2 regions of the Acidovorax sp. JHL-9 genome follow, and region 1 is predicted to be linked to the other one. Evidence: riboswitches for the same ligand, from Rfam matches in the RefSeq annotation. Region 1 holds a riboswitch; the other holds the start of a gene.

Region 1 (9,063 bases):
GGGCTGGGGTTTTCGATCATCATGGGCGGGGGTAATGGGAACGCGTCCGGGGCAGCAACGGGATGGATTCGCGGTGCCTCGACCGTCACGGCGCCCATCATGCTGCATGCACCGTCGCTCCCGGAAACAAAAGGCATCCTGTCTGCCAAAAACATCACCCAGCGGCAGGAACGCCGCCGATTGTGCCGTTTTTGCCCGTGCGCCAGCAGCGCGCCGGTCCCGCCCGGCCATCACACCGACCGGAGGATCAGGGAAATAGCTTACAAACCCCGCAAACAAATAATCAATAGCTATTATTTATATAGCATTTCAATACCCTATCCAGGCCCGCGCTGTGCGTCCGATGCGCGCTGCACAGCAACGCACATCGGCCACCAGGGACCGAATCGTTACCATTGCGCCATGTTCAGTTATCGCCACGCCTTCCATGCAGGCAACCACGCCGATGTGCTCAAGCACACCGTCCTGATTGCCGCCTTGCAACACCTCACCGAAAAAGACGCGGCCCTCACGGTTCTCGACACCCATGCGGGTGCGGGCCTGTACCGGCTCGATGGCGACTACGCCAGCACCAGCGGCGAGGCGGGGGACGGCATCTTGCGCCTCACCGCACCCGGCGTTGCCGCACTCACACCCGCGCTGCAGGCTTATGTGGACATGGTGAAAGCCTTCAACCAGGGCCCCACCACCAAGGTGTACCCCGGCTCGCCCTTCATCATCCAGCGGCTGCTGCGCGAGCACGACAAGCTCAAGCTGTTTGAGCTGCACCCCACCGATCTGCGCGCGCTGGCCGGCAACGTGGCCCAGCTGGAGGCCGGTCGGCAGGTGGCCGTGCTGCACGAAGACGGTTTTGAGGGCATCAAGAAATTTTTGCCTCCACCGGCCCGACGCGCTTTGGTGTTGTGCGATCCCAGCTATGAAATGAAGAGCGACTATGCCAAGGTGCTGGACATGGCGGCCGATTCGCTCAAGCGCTTTGCCACAGGCACCTATGCCGTCTGGTACCCCATCATTCCGCGCCCCGAAGCGCACGACCTGCCGCGCCGCCTGAAAACCCTGGCCACCAAGGCGGGCAAGGGCTGGCTGCATGCCACGCTGACCGTGAAGTCCAGCAAGCTCACCGGGAAGGCGGATGGCGAAATCAAGCGCCCGGGCCTGCCTGCCAGCGGCATATTCCTGATCAATCCCCCCTTCACCCTGAAGGCCGCCCTGAAGACCGCCCTGCCCCAGATGGTGGAATTGCTGGCCCAGGACCAGCACGCCACCCACACGCTCGAATCGGGCGGCTGAAAGCGGCGGGCGACCTCAGCCCTGGCGGGGCGATGGACCGCTTCTTGGCCCTACCGCCAGGCTCAAGGGGCCGATCCCGAAAGCGATGGGAAACAGTCACTCTCACCGTCCTCCAGCAGCCACAGCTCCACGGGCTTGATGCCCAGTCCCAGCATGCCCAGCTCCTGGGCGGCGGCCTGGCTCACATCGATCACGCGGTTCCCGGAAAAAGGGCCGCGGTCATTGATGCGCACCACCACGGCGCGGCCCGTGAGCTGGCTGCGCACACACACCCGGGTGCCGAATGGCAGGGAACGGTGTGCAGCGGTGAAGTCACGGCGGTCGAAGATCTCGCCGCTGGCCGTGCGCCGGCCGTGAAAGCGCGGTCCGTACCAGGATGCCAGGCCCTGCTGGTCGCTTTCGCGCACGGGCTCGTCCGCGCTGTCCTGCGGCCCCGCGCTGTCGGCTCCGCGCCGGGCGGCTTCGTTGCGAACCGGCTCCGGCGCTGGCTTCGCCCGCGGCGGCGGTTCGACCTGCCTGCCGACCGCCGGCGCGCAAAACCGTGAGCGGGGCGCGCCACGTTGCTGCGCCAGCTCGCAGGCATTGCGGGGTTCGGCCGACACCCCGGCAGCCGCTTCGGGGCGACCCGAATCCGCCACCGGCATGGGCGCACAGGCCACCAGCACCCATGAAAGCGCCGCCAGCCCCAGGAGCGGGCACCAGCGCACGCGCTTCACGCTCTTGTCAGTCCGCTGCATCCATCACCACTTCCTGAAAAACGAAAGAACCCACCGCGCAGCAGCGATCACGCAACCCGGCCCCGCACCCCATTACAAACCGAGGCGCCGGCACAGTTCCAGCGTTGTTGCACTCTGATTCATGGTGTAGAAGTGCAGGCCCGGCACGCCACGCTGGCGCAACTGCTCGCACAGCGCGGTCACCACATCGAGGCCAAACGCCCGGATCGACGCCGTATCGTCACCAAAACCCTGCAGGCGCAGGCGGATCCAGCGCGGAATCTCGGCACCGCAGGCATCCGAAAAGCGCATGAGTTGCGAAGACCCCATGATGGGCATGATGCCGGGCACCACCGGCACATCCAGCCCCAGGCGGCGCACATCGTTCACAAAGCGCTCGTACGCATCGGCATTGAAGAAATACTGGGTGATGGCCGAATCAGCCCCTGCCTGCACCTTGGCGGCAAAGGCCTGGAGGTCGGCCTCGGGCGACCGGGCCTGCGGGTGCACCTCGGGGTAGGCTGCCACCTCGATGTGGAAATCGCGGCCGGTCTCGGCCCGGATGAAGGCCACCAGGTCGCTGGCGTAGTGGAACTCGCCGCCCATGCCGTAGCCGCTGGGCAGGTCGCCGCGCAGGGCCACCAGGCGCTTGACGCCCATGGCCTTGAGCGTGGCGAGCTGCTCGCGCACCGACTGGCGCGTGGCCCCCACGCACGAGAAGTGCGAGGCCGCGCTCACGCCCTCGGCCAGGATCTCCTGCACGGTGCCAAAGGTGCCCTCTTGCGTAGAACCGCCTGCGCCATAGGTCACCGAGCAGAACTCGGGCTTGCGGGCATACAGCTGCTGGCGCACGGTGCGCAGCTTTTCGGCACCCTCGGGCGTCTTGGGCGGAAAGAATTCGAAGCTCACCGGCAGACCGGTGGCTGGTGCGTTGGCCGCGGTCATGCGCCCCTCCTCGCAAAAACAAAAAATTCATGGTTGCCGTCGCCGCCGCTGATGGGGCTGTCCAGCCACGCCTGCACCACCAGGCCCAGCTCGGCACAGCAGTCACGGATGCGTTGCTCCACCACGGCATACAGCGCTGCATCGCGCACGATGCCGCCCTTGCCCACCTGGCCGGGCTGCAGCTCGAACTGCGGCTTGACCAGCATCAGCAGGCTGCCACCCGGCGCCAGCAGCGGCACCAACGCGGGCAGCACCAGCGTGAGCGAGATGAACGACAGATCGCCCGTCACCACATCGAACACCGGCGTGATATCCACATCGGCGCATTCAGGCCGGCGGCGGCGCTCCACCGGCAGCGTGCCCTCTTCGCGGGCCTTGGCGCGGGCGGCGCGCTCGGACTTGAAGGCTTCGATGTCCTGGTCCTTGGCATCGTTGCTGTCGTCGTAGGCCTCGTCCACCTGCCCGCCATTGCGCATCCAGCTGTAGGGCGCCTCGGGCTGGGTCTCGTTGTCCTCTTCGGCCTCGATCACTTCCGACAGGGCCAGCTCACAGGCATCCTGCAAGGCCTGCGCCGTCAGCGAGCGCGCATTCACGCCCTCGACGCAGACCACGCGCAGATCAGCGCGCAGCCGCTCGTGCAACTGGCCGTGGCCCACGTCCACGCCAATCACCTGGGCCGCGCCCTGCTGCAGCAGGCAGTCGGTAAAGCCGCCCGTGCTCTGCCCCACATCCAGGCAGCGCAGGCCCGCCACCGACAGGCCGGTGGCCCGCAGCGCCCCTTCGAGCTTGAGGCCGCCACGCGAGATGTACTTGGCCTCGGCATCGTCGAGCAGCCGCACCTCGGCCACGGGCGGGATTTCGTCACCGTTCTTGGCCACCTTCTGCCAGGGCGCCAGCGGCGACAGGCGCCACTCCACGCCCGCGGCAATCAGCCGCTGCGCCTGCGAGCGCGTGGCCGCATGGCCACGTTCCACCAAAAACACATCTGCGCGCATCGCGCCCATCCTTTTTGAGTCAAGTCAGCTGGTAGCGCCAGTGAATCCAGCGCTAGCAGCTCATATAAAGATAGCATCATGGAGCCGCGCCACCCGCCAGAGCCACCGCGCAACCGGTTTTGCCGGGCCGCTGGTGCGCCCCGCTCAGGGGGAAGGCGCACAGCGCCCCAGGGGGAATCAGTACCTGTAGGTGTCGGGCTTGTAGGGGCCCTGCTTGGGCACGCCGATGTAGGCGGCCTGCTCGTCGCTCAGCTCAGTCAGCATGGCGCCCACCTTCTTGAGGTGCAGGCGCGCCACCTTCTCGTCGAGATGCTTGGGCAGCACGTAGACCTTGCCCACGTCGTAGCCTTCGGGGTGGGTGAACAGCTCGATCTGCGCGATGGTCTGGTTGGCGAACGAGTTCGACATCACGAAGCTCGGGTGGCCCGTACCGCAGCCCAGGTTCACCAGGCGGCCCTTGGCCAGCATGATGATGCGCTTGCCGTCAGCGAAGATCACATGGTCCACCTGGGGCTTGATCTCTTCCCACTGGCAGTGCTCTTCGAGCCTGGCGACCTGGATCTCATTGTCGAAGTGGCCGATGTTGCAGACGATGGCCTGGTCCTTCATGGCCTTCATGTGCTCGAAGGTGATCACGTCACGGTTGCCGGTGGTGGTGACGAAGATGTCGGCCAGTGGCGCGGCCCATTCCATGGTCACCACCTTGAAGCCTTCCATGGCGGCCTGCAGTGCGTTGATGGGATCGATCTCGGTCACCCACACCTGTGCGCTCAGCGCGCGCAGGGCCTGGGCCGAGCCCTTGCCCACGTCGCCGTAGCCGGCCACCACGGCCACCTTGCCGGCGATCATCACGTCGGTGGCGCGCTTGATGCCGTCCACCAGCGATTCGCGGCAGCCGTAGAGGTTGTCGAACTTCGATTTGGTCACCGAGTCGTTCACGTTGATGGCGCGGAACAGCAGCGTGCCCTTGGCCGACATTTCCTTCAGGCGGTGCACGCCGGTGGTCGTCTCCTCGGTCACGCCCAGGATCTGCGCGCTCTTGCGGCTGTACCAGGTGCTGTCTTCGGCCAGCTTGGCCTTGATGGCGGCGTACAGGATGCGCTCTTCCTCGCTGCCGGGGTTAGCCAGTACGGAGGCATCCTTCTCGGCCTTCTTGCCCAGGTGCATCAGCAGCGTGGCGTCGCCACCGTCGTCCAGGATCATGTTCGGGCCTTCGCCTTCCGTGCCCTTGGCGCCGAAGTCGAAGATGCGGTGGGTGTAGTCCCAGTAGTCCACCAGGGTTTCGCCCTTGATGGCGAACACCGGCGTGCCGGTGGCGGCAATCGCGGCGGCAGCGTGGTCCTGGGTGGAGAAGATGTTGCACGAGGCCCAGCGCACATCGGCGCCCAGGGCTTTCAGGGTTTCGATCAGCACGGCCGTCTGGATGGTCATGTGCAGCGAGCCGGTGATGCGCGCGCCCTTGAGCGGCTGCCTGGCGGCGAATTCCTCGCGGATGGCCATCAGGCCGGGCATCTCGGTCTCGGCGATGCGGATTTCCTTGCGGCCCCAGTCGGCCAGGCCGATGTCGGCAATGGCGCTGTCGGCCAGGGTGGGTGCGTTGACGCGTGCGTTCATGGTTTGCTCCAAAGCATGTTTGAAAAAACCACTCGCCGGGGGAAGGGAAAAAGCTCACCACGCGGAAAGTGGATGAGCGTCGTTGCGAGATGGACTCCGAGCCTCACGCCCCGCCAATGCTGGGGACGCTGCAACGCTCCTCGGATGAGGTCGAGATTATACGGACGCGCGCACCCGGCGCCACGCCATCCCGGCCATCAGCCAGGGCGCATTCCCCGGCCACATGGCGCGGCATGCACAGGGCCCACCGATGCAAGCGCCGCATCCGCCTGCAATGATGCGCCCCGCCGTGCGCAGGAAGGCATCCGTCACCAGGCCCCGTTGCCATGGCATGGTGGCGCCCCCCAGGTACGGCAGCGCTCCTTCATTTCTCGCCATAAACCACGAGTGCGCTGGCGTCGATCCGGACATTGCCATCCGGGAATTTCTGCTCGATGGCCCGATACACCTCGTCCCGGATCTTCTCTGCCGTGGCTTCATCGGCCTGGCCCAGTGCGGCAACCACCGGTGCGGCCACTTCGGTCATGGCCTGCCAATACACATCGGCCGTCTGGCAGTTGAGCTGTCCCGCCACCTCCCTGACCGACACATTTTTCAGCCCGGCCCGCGCAAACAGCGCCTCACCCCAGCCCGCCTGGGCGCAGCGGAACATGCCCGGTGCGCCCGGCACCGGAGGAGGCAAGGCCATGTTCCGGTTGATCGCGCCCATGATGGCCGTGACCCAGAAATTTTTCTCCGCCACATTCCAGACCGCGGTGGCCAGGCGCCCGCCGGGTTTCAGGACACGCGCCATCTCCCGGGCCGCCAAGTCCATGTCGGGAAAAAACATGAAGCCAAAGCGGCAGCTGACGGCATCAAAGCTCTGGTCCGCAAAAGGCAGCGCGCACACATCGCACACGCGGGTCTCCACATTGGCCAGCCCGCGGCGCTGCGCATTCTCCCCGGCGATCTCCAGCATGTTCGCCGCCAGGTCGGTGACGACCACCCGCCCCTGCGGAATGCGCGCCGCAATCGTCAACCCGGGCTCGCCCGTGCCGCCGGCGACATCGAGCACCACGTCCTGGCCCTTCGGGTCCAGCAAGCGGATGATTTCCTGGCCCATGGGGCGCAGGAAGTCCATGAACAGGCCATCCCATTTCTTCCAGCCTGCGGAGAACCGGTTCCAGGACGCCTTCTGCTGTTCGCGGATGCTTTCGAGTTGCGAGTCCATTTGAGGTACCTCCATAGATGGTGTGCAACGTCCGCCCCTGCGGCGCGACCGCGCCGACACGGAACCGGTCAGACACGGATGATGTCGCCCTTGAGCGCGTAGAGGATGCCGATCACCTCGTTCTTCGTGGCATCGTCCAGCTGGTGCTTGACCATGGCACCGACGATGTCATCCATGACCGCCAGATACTCCTGTTCACTGATGTTCATGCCCTTGTGCACCGTGAGCATGTCCTTGCCGGTGTAGGCCTGCGGCCCCCCGGCGCCCGCACAGAAGAACTCGGTCGCCATCTTCTTGGTGCGCTCCAGGTCCTTGACGTTCTCATAACGGGTTTTGACGAGGGGATTGCTCAGGTGGGCGGCAATGACGTCATCCACCAGGCGGGCAATGCCCGCCGATTCGCCCAGCCGTTGGTAAAGCGTGGTAGCCATGATGAACTCCTTTCGGTCAAGAAGCCTTTGAATGCGTTGCCCGGGCTGCCCCAAGCCACGGAGGAAAAGCTTACCCCTGCCCGCGCCAGATTCCTTGGCGCCACCATGGGGAAGGCGTGGAGATTGGCTGAAGATGGCGGGGCGCCCTATGATCCCGACTCTGCTTCAGTGAAGGAGTCGCCGGTGCTGCTGACTTTCAGAGACTGTGAGCTCGATACCCGCCTGTTCACCTTGCGCTGCCAGGGGCAGCCACGCCAGGTCGAGCCGCAGGTGTTCGACCTGCTGGCCTACCTGTTGCAGCACCGCCACCGCATCGTGCCCCGGCAGGAACTGCTGGATGCGCTGTGGGCCGGCAAGGTGGTGAGCGAGTCGGCCCTGAGCAGCTGCATCAAGGCGGCACGCCAGGCCATCGGCGACAGTGGCACGGCACAAGCCTGCATCGCCACCGTTCAACGCCGCGGCTACCGTTTCGTGGCGGCGGTCGCGGAATGCGAACCACCCATCCCTCTGCGCCAGGGCGAGCCCGGCGCAGGCCCGGAGCTGCCGCTCGACACCGCCCGCGACGCGCATCCGCACCGCGCGTCCATCGCCGTCATGCCCTTCGCCGACCTCTCGCCCGTGGCCGGTGCGCGGGGGAGCACGGCCGACGCACTGGCCCACGATGTCATCACCCGGCTGGCCCAGTTGCGCAGCCTGTTCGTCATCGCCCAGGGCACCATGTTCGCGCTGCATGAACGCGACATCGGCCCGCAGGAGGCCGCGCGCCTTCTCGATGTCGACTATGTGGTGAGCGGCACCGTGCGCCGCCACGCGCAGCGCCTGGTGGTGACGGCCGAACTGGTGGAGGTCCGCACTGCGCACGTCGTCTGGGCCGACATCTTCGACCGCCCCCTGGACGACGCTTTTTCCGTGCTCGACGACATTGGCAGCCAGATCGTCGCCATCGCCGCCAGCGAGATCGAGCTGGCCGAGCGCAACCGCGCCCTGCTGCGCCCGCCCAACACCCTCGACGCCTGGGAAGCCCACCACCGCGGCCTGTGGCACATGTACCGGTTCAACCAGGCCGACAACGAGCGCGCCCGCCAATTCTTTGCCATGGCGGTGCACCTCGACCCCACGTTCGCACGCGCCTACGCCGGGCTGTCGTTCACGCACTTCCAGAACGCCTTCCAGGGCTGGTCCGAGCGCGCAGCCGCGTGCGACCAGGCCATGGCCACTGCCCGCCAAAGCCTGGACGCCGACGACCGCAACCCAGCAGCCCACTGGGCCATGGGCCGGGCACTGTGGCTGCGCGCCCAGCAGGACTCGGCCGTGGTCGAGCTGGAGCAGGCCATCCACCTGAGTCCCAGCTTCGCGCTGGGTCATTACACGCTGGCGTTTGTCCAATCCCAGGCGGGCGACCCCCAGGCTGCCATCGCAGCATCCGACCACTCGCGCCTGCTCAGCCCTTTCGACCCCCTGCTTTTCGGCATGCTGGGAGCCCGCGCCATGGCGCTGGTGCGCCTGGGCCGGTTCGACGAGGCAGCGGACTGGGCCGTCAAGGCCGCCGCCCGTCCCAACGCCCACGCGCACATCCGCGCCATCGCGGCCTACAGCCTGGCATTGGCGGGTTCGCTCGACCTGGCTCGCACCTATGCGACAGCAATACGCCAGGCGCGACCGAGCTACCAGGCCGACGACTTTTTCGCGGCTTTCCGCTTCGACCCCCAGGGCACAGCCCTGTTTCGCCAGGGGGCCGCGCGCATCGGCATGGCATGACGCCCTCCGCAGAGGGCATGTCCTGGGTGGAAAAGGCATGGCACCAAGCCCAGCGCAGATCGACGCCCAGGGCCTCGGGGCAAGTGGATGAAAGTGGGTGGACT
Region 2 (9,063 bases), on a different contig from region 1:
AAAACCGCGAGGTGCTGCGCCAGTTTGGCAACGTGCTGTATTTGCGCGCATCGCCCGAAGAAATCTACAAGCGCGTGAAGCACGACAAGACACGCCCGCTGCTGCAGGGCGGCAACCCCCTGGAGAAGTTGCGCGAACTCTACGCCCTGCGCGACCCCCTGTACCGCGAAACCGCGCACTACGTGATCGAGACGGGGCGCCCCTCGGTGAGCACCCTGGTCAGCATGGTGATGATGCAGCTGGAGATGGCGCAAGGCGCCGCCGCTGCGCCCCCGTCTGCGCAGGCCTGACGGAAGACTGGCTGCACCCACGCTGACAAGACACACCGGGTGTCGGCCGCCGCGCTGTCTTCGTTGCCGGCATGCGCACCCAACCGGTACCCCGCAGACAAACACAAGCTCCCCCATGTAGGGCCTTGCTGATTTCAGAGCCCTCTTGGCAGTGCACGTTTGATGCAAAAACGCCGGCAGCTCTTTATTTCATCGCATCACAAATTCGGCGCCAACAGCCGCTCCAGCAGCTTCTCATCCATGCTGCGGCGTTCTGCCATGTCATGCAGCTGGTCTTCGCCGATCTTGCCCACGTTGAAGTACACGGCATCGGGGTGGCCGATGTAGAAGCCGCTCACGCTGGCGGCGGGCATCATGGCCAGGCTTTCGGTCAGGGTCATGCCGATCTCTTCGGCGTTGAGCACGCGGAACAGATCGGTCTTGGCGCTGTGGTCGGGGCAGGCGGGGTAGCCGGGCGCGGGGCGGATGCCGCGGTATTTCTCGGCAATCATGTCCTCGTTGCTCAGCGCCTCATCACTGGCATAGCCCCACAGGTCGGTGCGCACGCGCTGGTGCAGGCATTCGGCAAAGGCTTCGGCGAGGCGGTCGGCCAGGCTCTTGAACAGGATGGCCGAGTAGTCGTCGAGCGCGTCGATAAAGGCCTTTTCCTTCTTCTCGACGCCCAGGCCGGCCGTCACGGCAAACAGGCCGGCGTAGTCGGCAATGCCGCTCTCCTTGGGCGCGACGAAGTCGGCCAAGCAGCGGCTGGGGCGCGTCACACCGTCGATGGTGTGCTTTTCGGCCTGCTGGCGCAGGCCGTACCAGGTCATGGCGACTTCGGTGCGGGTGTCATCGGTGTAGAACTCGATGTCGTCGCCCACGCTGTTGGCGGGCAGCAGGGCCATCACGCCGCTGGCCGTGAGCCACCGGCCTTCGATGATCTTCTTGAGCATGGCCTGGCCGTCGGCAAACACGCGCGTGGCTTCCACGCCCACCACCTCGTCCGTCAGGATGGCGGGGTACGGGCCAGCCAGGTCCCAGGTCTGGAAGAACGGGCCCCAGTCGATGTATTTCGCCAGTTCGGCCAGGTCGAAGTTCTGGAACACCCGGCGACCCAGGGCACGCGGCACGGCGGGCTGGTAGGCCTGCCAGGCTATGGGCGTCTTGTTGGCGCGGGCCTTGGCCAGGGGCCACAGCGGCACCTGCTTCTTGTTGGCGTGCTGGGTGCGCACCTTGTCGTAGTCGGCGTTGATTTCCTGCACATAACTCTCGACGCCTTCACCGAGCAGGCTTTGCGCCACGCTCACGCTGCGCGAGGCGTCGGGCACATAGACCACGGGGCCCTCGTAGTGCGGCGCGATCTTGACGGCCGTGTGCACGCGCGAGCAGGTGGCACCGCCGATCAGCAGCGGGATTTTCTTGATGCGGAAATGCTCGTCCTTCTGCATCTCGCCGGCCACGTACTGCATTTCTTCGAGGCTGGGCGTGATCAGGCCCGACAGGCCCACGATGTCGGCGCCCTCGACCTTGGCGCGCGCCAGGATCTCGTGGCAGGGCACCATCACGCCCATGTTCACCACCTCGAAGTTGTTGCACTGCAGCACCACGGTGACGATGTTCTTGCCGATGTCGTGCACATCGCCCTTCACCGTGGCGATGACGATCTTGCCCTTGCTGCGCACGTCGCGACCCGCAGCCTCGTCCTGGCGTTTTTCTTCCTCGATGTAGGGGATGAGGTGGGCCACCGCGAGCTTCATCACGCGCGCGCTTTTCACCACCTGGGGCAGGAACATCTTGCCGGCACCGAACAGGTCGCCCACGATGTTCATGCCGTCCATCAGCGGCCCTTCGATCACATGCAGCGGGCGCCCGCCCTGGGCCAGAATGGCGCGATAGGCCTCTTCGGTGTCTTCGGTGATGAAGTCGGTGATGCCATGCACCAGCGCGTGGCTCAGGCGTTCGCCCACGGTCTTCGGATGCTCGGGCGTGCCGCGCCATTCGAGCTTCTTGCTCTCGTCCTTGGCACCGCTCTTGGCGGTCTCGGCGATCTCCACCAGGCGCTCGCCCGCATCCGGGCGGCGGTTGAGCACCACGTCTTCCACGCGCTCGCGCAGCACGGGCTCCAGGTCGTCATAGACACCCACCATGCCGGCGTTGACGATGCCCATGTCCATGCCGGCCGCAATCGCGTGGTACAGGAACACGGTGTGGATGGCCTCGCGCACCGGGTCGTTGCCGCGGAAGCTGAAGCTCACGTTCGACACGCCGCCCGACACCTTGGCGCCGGGCAGGTGCTGCTTGATCCAGCGCGTGGCCTCGATGAAATCGACCGCGTAGTTGTTGTGCTCTTCGATGCCGGTGGCCACGGCGAAGATGTTGGGGTCGAAGATGATGTCTTCGGGCGGGAAGCCCACCTCATCGACCAGGATGCGGTAGGCGCGTTCGCAGATCTCGATCTTGCGCGCATAGGTGTCGGCCTGGCCCACCTCGTCGAACGCCATCACCACGGCGGCAGCACCGTAGCGCTTGACCAGCCGCGCCTCGTGCTTGAACTTCTCCACGCCCTCTTTCATGCTGATCGAGTTCACGATGCCCTTGCCCTGGATGCAGCGCAACCCGGCCTCGATCACCTCCCACTTGGAGCTGTCCACCATGATGGGCACGCGCGCGATGTCGGGCTCGGAGGCGATGAGCTGCAAAAAGCGCACCATGGCCGCCTTGCTGTCGAGCATGGCCTCGTCCATGTTGATGTCGATGACCTGGGCGCCGTTTTCCACCTGCTGGCGCGCCACGGCCAGGGCCTCTTCGTACTGGCCATTCAGGATCATGCGCGCGAACGCCTTGGAGCCCGTGACGTTGGTGCGCTCGCCGATGTTGACGAACAGCGTGCCCTCGCCGATGGAGACGGGCTCCAGGCCGGACAGCTTCATGGGAGAAATGAAAGGCATATGGGTGTGGCTCATCGCTGACGACCTAATGGGATGAGCGTCGTTGCATCGCAGCGCGCTGGCAAGCCTCGCGGCCCGGGCCGCTGCAACGCTCCTTGCCAGCGCAAAACCCGTAATTTTACGAAACCGACAAAGGCATGGGCATTTGCCACAATCACCACCAATGACTATTGCCCCCATCCTGCGCGGACCAGCAGAACCAGGCCTGCTGCGCAACGAAGTCCTGGCAGACGTTTTTGAAGCCACGGCCACCCGCGCCCCGTCCACCATGGCGCTGATTTTTGGCGAGCGCCAGGTCACCTATGGCGAGCTGAACACACTGGCCGACATGGCCGCGCACCGCCTGATCGAGGCGGGCGTGCGGCCCGGCAGCATGGTGGGCCTGTGGCTGCCACGCGGCATCGAATTGCTGGTGCTGCAGCTGGCCATCGCCAAGACGGGTGCGGCCTGGCTGCCGTTTGATGCCGATACGCCGCCCGAGCGCATCGCCACCTGCCTGGCAGACGCCAGCGCTGTTGCGCTATTGATTGCAGAGCAACAAAGCCATGCCATTGCTGCGCACGGTGGCATTTCGTGCCCGGTGTACACGGAGCAAACGCTGCTGGCAGCCCTGCCCGCGCTGCAGGATGGCATTGCGCTGCGCCGCCGCGAGGGCGCGCTGCCCAGCCACACGGCGTATGTGATCTACACCAGCGGCTCCACCGGCAAGCCCAAGGGCATTGCCATCACCCAGCGCAGCATTTGCCACTTTCTGCGCAGCGAAAACGCGCGCCTGGGTGTCCGCGAAGGCGACCTGGTGTACCAGGGCTTCTCGGTGGCGTTCGACATGTCGTTCGAGGAGATATGGATCAGCTACCTGGTGGGCGCCACGCTGTGGATCGCCCCCCGGGAGGTTGCGAGCGACCCCGAGGCGCTGCCGCGTGCGCTCAGGGACAACGGCGTCACCGTGCTGCACGCCGTGCCCACGCTGCTGGCGCTGTTTGCGCACGACGTGGCCAGCCTGCGCACCATCAACCTGGGCGGCGAGATGTGCCCGCAATCGCTGGTCGAGCGCTGGGCTGCGCCGGGGCGACAGATGTTCAACACCTACGGCCCGACCGAAGCGACGGTTTCCGCCAGCCTGGCGGAACTCCGACGCGGCGAGCCGGTGACGATCGGCCAGGCGCTGCCCAACTACGGGTTGATGGTCATCGAGGTGATCGACCCGGACAGCGTGGTGGACGGCAAGCTGCCGCCGCTCAAGATCCTGCCGTTTGGCGAGACGGGGGAGCTGTGCATCACCGGCCCCGGTGTGGCCGCCGGCTACCTGGGGCGCCCCGATCTGACGGCCGAAAAATTCCTGCCCAATCCCTGGGCCACGGGCGAGCATGACCAGCGCCTGTACCGCACGGGCGACCTGGCGCGCGTGGAAAACGGCCAAATGCAATGCCTGGGCCGCGCCGACGACCAGGTGAAGATTCGCGGCTTTCGCGTGGAGCTGGGCGAAATCGAAGCGGTGCTGGCACAACAGCCCGGCGTCGGGACCACGGCGGTGCTGCTGCGGCGCGACGATGACCTGGACCAGTTGGTCGCTTTTTACGTGCCCTCGGGCGAGCCGCCCACCCCATCGGCACTGCGCCACGGTCTGGCCGAGAAACTGCCACCCTACATGGTGCCGGGGCGCTTTGAGGCGCTGCCGGCCATGCCGCGCCTGCCCTCCGGCAAGATCGACCGCAAAGCCCTCAAGGCCCAACCGCTGGCCGCCGCCGCTTCTGACGAAGGCGGGGACACCCCGGAAACCCCGGCCGAAGAAGCCCTGTTCGCGGCCATCGCCAAACTGTTCCCTGGCCAACCGGTGCGCCGCGGCATGGACTTTTTCAATGACCTGGGCGGTCATTCGCTGCTGGCGGCGCGCCTGACCTCCGCTCTGCGCGCCGACGCGCGCTTCGGCCAGGCCACGGTGCGCGACATCTACCAGCACCGCCGCATCGGCGCCATCGCCCAGGCGCTGCAAATGGGCATGACGGCCCCCGGCGCGACACCTGAGCGCCCCTTCACCACGCACAGCCCATGGCGGCGCTGGCGCTGCGGCATCGCGCAAGCCCTGGCGCTGCCGCCGCTCATCACGCTGAAGATGGCCCAGTGGCTTGCGCCCTTCTTCATGTACCACTTCTACACGGGCGATCCCAGCGACTCGATTGCGCTTGCCATCGCCATGTCGCTGTTGGCTTTTGTCCTGGCCACGCTGGCCGAGTTTGTGGTGGCCTGGGCGGGCAAATGGCTGATTGCCGGGCGGCTCAAGCCAGGACGCTATCCGCTGTGGGGCCTGACCTACTACCGCTGGTGGCTGACCGACAGGCTGCTGGAGGGAATTCCCGTTTACATGCTCAACGGCTCATCGCTCTACCTGGCGTGGCTGCGCGCTCTGGGTGCAAAGATTGGCCCGGAGGTCAACCTGGGCGCGCTCACCGTGCGCGCACCCGAACTGCTGTCGATTGGCGCGGGCACGAGCATCGGCAACGCCGTGAACCTGGAGAACGCCCGCGTTGAAGGCGGCTGGCTGCTGCTCGGAAGCATTGACATTGGCGCCAACGCCTGCATCGGCTCTTACTCGGTGGTGGAAGGCGATGTGCGCATCGAGGACTATGCCCATGTCGATGGCCAGTCGGCCCTGGCCAGCGGTACCACCGTGCCTGCGGCACGTATCTGGAGCGGCTCCCCGGCGCGTGACCGGGGAGCGTTCGACGTTGGACAGCAAACGCCACGCCCACCTGTGAGCGGCCAGCGCCTGGCGTGGGAGTCGGCGGCCTTCGCGCTCGGTTCACTGTTTGTCGCCGTCGTCTTCTTTTTTCCGGTCTTCCCCACTTTCTTGCTGATCGACTGGCTGGACGTGGACGCCATTTCCGTGCGCCCCCTGCTGGAGACGGGCACCATTGACGCCACCACCGCCTTTGTGCTGCGCTTCATCAAGTTCTTTGCCCTGTCGCTGCCTGCCACCGTGGTGCTGATCACCGCCACCGCACTGATTTCTGCCGGCATCCGCTGGGCCTTCTTGCCCAGCATGAAGGCCGGTACCTGGCCAGTGCACAGCAACCGCTACCTCGCCAAATGGCTCGTGAACCAGATCCAGGAGTCCAGCCTTGCGGTGCTGCACGGCATTTACGCCACCGTGTATTCGGCCACCTGGTACCGACTGCTGGGCGCCAAGGTGGGCGAGGAAACCGAACTCTCCACCGCCTTGGGCCTGGTGCCCGACATGCTCACGCTGGGTGATGAATGCTTTATTGCCGACGCGGTGATGCTGGGCGACGAACACATTGACGGCGGCTGGATGACGGTGCAGCCCACCACCGTGTCGCGCCGCAGCTTCATCGGCAACGGCGCCTATGTGCCCGACGGCACCACCATCCCCGAAAACGTGCTGATCGGCGTGATGAGCGGCGTGCCGCGCAGCGCACAAATGGCCAGCGGCGACACCTGGCTGGGCTCGCCCCCCATGCTGCTGCCCGCGCGCGAAAGCACGCAGGGCTACCCGGAGCACCTCACCTTCCACCCCTCCCGCTGGCGCAAGACCGGACGCGGCGCGGTGGAGGCGCTGCGCATTGCCTCTCCCCACGCGCTGGTGATTGCCGCTGGCTACGCCATCGTGCTCGACGCCATGCCACTGGCAGAAGAGGGCCTGTGGAACCTGCTGGCGCTGGAACTGGCGGTTGCCGGACTGCTCTTTGGCGTGGGCACCTTCGTGGCGGTGGCACTGTTCAAGTGGATGTTGCTGGGGCGTTACCGCAAGCGCAACACGCCCATGTGGACGCCGTTCGTGTGGCTTTCGGAAGCGGCCACCAACATGTACGAAGGCATTGCCGTCCCCAACTTCCTGCGCTACCTGCGTGGCACGCCCTGGCTGCCCTTGGCACTGAACCTGCTGGGCACGCGCATTGCCCCCAGCGCCTACATCGACACCACCGACATGACGGAATTCGACTGCGTGCGGATTGGCGCGCACAGCGAACTGAACGCGCTGTGCTGCCCGCAAACGCACTTGTTTGAAGACCGGGTCATGAAGATCGACGACGTGGTGATCGGTGCCAAAGTGACCTGCGGCCCGCGCTGCACCGTGCTCTACAGCGCCACGCTGGCCGACGGCGTGCAGCTGGGCCCGCTCACGCTGGTGATGAAGGGCGAGAGCCTGCCGGCACACAGTACGTGGCATGGCAGCCCCGCCGCACCATGGAAACACGCCGCCTGACGCCCACGCGCTGCGCCATCGCGCTCTGGCAAGCGCCCGGCGCGCCCCGCGTCTGGGGCCTGCCCATGCCACCTGGCGCCCCGCGCGAGACGGTGCGGGCCCTGGCCCGCACGGCGCTGGCCGATCTGCTGGGCGTCACCACCCTCACCAACCAGCGCGGCGAGCCCCCCCGGGCCCCCGCGCGGCCCGACCTGCACCTGAGCCTGTCGCACGCCGAGGGCCTGAGCCTGCTGGCCTGCCACGACGCGCCCGTGGGTGTGGACGTGCAAGCACTGCCCGTGCAGGCCGACGCCGCCACCGCTGCACTTTTCCTGGGGCCCAATTGGCTTCCAACGCGATCAAATCAGGCGCCAGAAGCCCCCATTTCAATAGCTTTTGCTACCGCCTGGACGCAGCACGAGGCGCGCCTGAAATGTGCCCGCGAACCCTTGGTGGAATGGAGCGAAGCGCTGGCCGCTCGGCTGGTGCACTACCGTTGCGCACCACTTCATGGCGCCGCTCTGCGCGGCTGGTGTGCCGCGCTGGCGTGGCAAGACTCGGGTACGGTTCCAAGTCTTTGAAGGGGTCGCTGGATGGTCCGTGGGCCAACCTCCCGCATTCCCGCCGCTGCAGCGCGCGAATTTCAACCAAAATGGCTTGCAGCGCTTGCATATCCAGCGCCAGTAGCTCTGTTTTATAGAGCAACCTCCGTAGACCCTGCGGCCCGAGCATCGGGTGCGCCTTGCGCCGACGCCGGCAGTCCAAATACCCGGTCGAACCCCCAGTTGAAGACAAAGGTGTAGCCAAGAAAGAAGACGATGAGCGCCAGGTCCATCACGAAGGCCTGCCACAGGCTCACGTTGAACCACCAGGCAAACAGCGGCACCAGCGTGAACACCAGGCCGCCCTCGAAGCCGATGGCATGGGCAATGCGGCGGCGCACGCTGCGCCCGCGCACGGCCTGGCGCGACTCCCAGCGCTCGAAGGCCCAGTTGAACAGCAGGTTCCAGACCACCGCCACCGCCGAGGCGGCCGCCGATGCCACGCTGGAATGCGCGGCGCTCTGGCCCGTGAGCACCGCCAGCCCCCAGGTGGCCACGGCAATGGCGATGAGCTCGTACAAAGTCACATACAGCACGCGGCGGCGCACGCCCTGCAGGCCAGGGGCGGCGGGGAGCGAGGAAACGGACAGGGTCACGGGTACGGGTGCATGCACGGTCATGGCGGCACTTTATGTCCGGATGACTGATATATAAAGTCAGCTTGTTTCAGATTTATTGACAGATTGGCAGGCCATGGCCTTTTCTTCCGACAGCGTGCAGGTGTTTCTGGCGGTGCTCGACCAGGGCTCGTTTTCGGCGGCGGCGCGGGCACTGTCGCGCGTGCCCTCGGCCGTGAGCATGACCATGGCCCACCTGGAGGCCGAGCTCGACGTGCAACTGTTCGACCGCAGCGGCCGCGAGCCCCGGCCCACCGCCGCTGCCCGGGCGCTGGAGCCGCAGGCGCGGCTGCTGGCCGCCCAGCTGCGCCAGCTCAATGCCCAGGCACTGGCGCTCACACAGGGCCTGGAGGAGCGCCTCACCCTGGCCATCGCCCCCGAGCTGCTGGCGGCGCGCTGGACCGCGCCGCTGGCCGCGCTGGC

The links. A riboswitch is a leader RNA that binds a small molecule or an ion and turns the genes downstream of it on or off. The one in region 1 is predicted to bind S-adenosylhomocysteine.
Region 2: another riboswitch for S-adenosylhomocysteine. It lies ahead of metH (methionine synthase); the one in region 1 lies ahead of ahcY (adenosylhomocysteinase).

Annotation. Positions count from the first base shown of each region.
Region 1 is NZ_AUEX01000040.1:16,294-25,356, forward strand. Features, by position in the region: gene K225_RS0118250 (serine/threonine-protein kinase) at 1-20, opposite strand, end outside; gene K225_RS0118255 (23S rRNA (adenine(2030)-N(6))-methyltransferase RlmJ) at 403-1,290, shown strand; gene K225_RS21205 (septal ring lytic transglycosylase RlpA family protein) at 1,353-2,027, opposite strand; gene metF (methylenetetrahydrofolate reductase [NAD(P)H]) at 2,100-2,951, opposite strand; gene K225_RS0118270 (TlyA family RNA methyltransferase) at 2,948-3,946, opposite strand; gene ahcY (adenosylhomocysteinase) at 4,124-5,560, opposite strand; S-adenosyl-L-homocysteine riboswitch at 5,628-5,706, opposite strand; gene K225_RS0118280 (class I SAM-dependent methyltransferase) at 5,925-6,770, opposite strand; gene K225_RS0118285 (group 1 truncated hemoglobin) at 6,839-7,201, opposite strand; gene K225_RS21210 (winged helix-turn-helix domain-containing protein) at 7,385-8,959, shown strand.
Region 2 is NZ_AUEX01000002.1:163,913-172,975, reverse strand. Features, by position in the region: gene K225_RS0102400 (shikimate kinase) at 1-290, shown strand, start outside; gene metH (methionine synthase) at 488-3,217, opposite strand; S-adenosyl-L-homocysteine riboswitch at 3,246-3,320, opposite strand; gene K225_RS0102390 (Pls/PosA family non-ribosomal peptide synthetase) at 3,381-7,442, shown strand; gene K225_RS21425 (4'-phosphopantetheinyl transferase superfamily protein) at 7,424-8,002, shown strand; gene K225_RS20210 (PACE efflux transporter) at 8,116-8,580, opposite strand; gene K225_RS0102375 (LysR family transcriptional regulator) at 8,717-9,063, shown strand, end outside.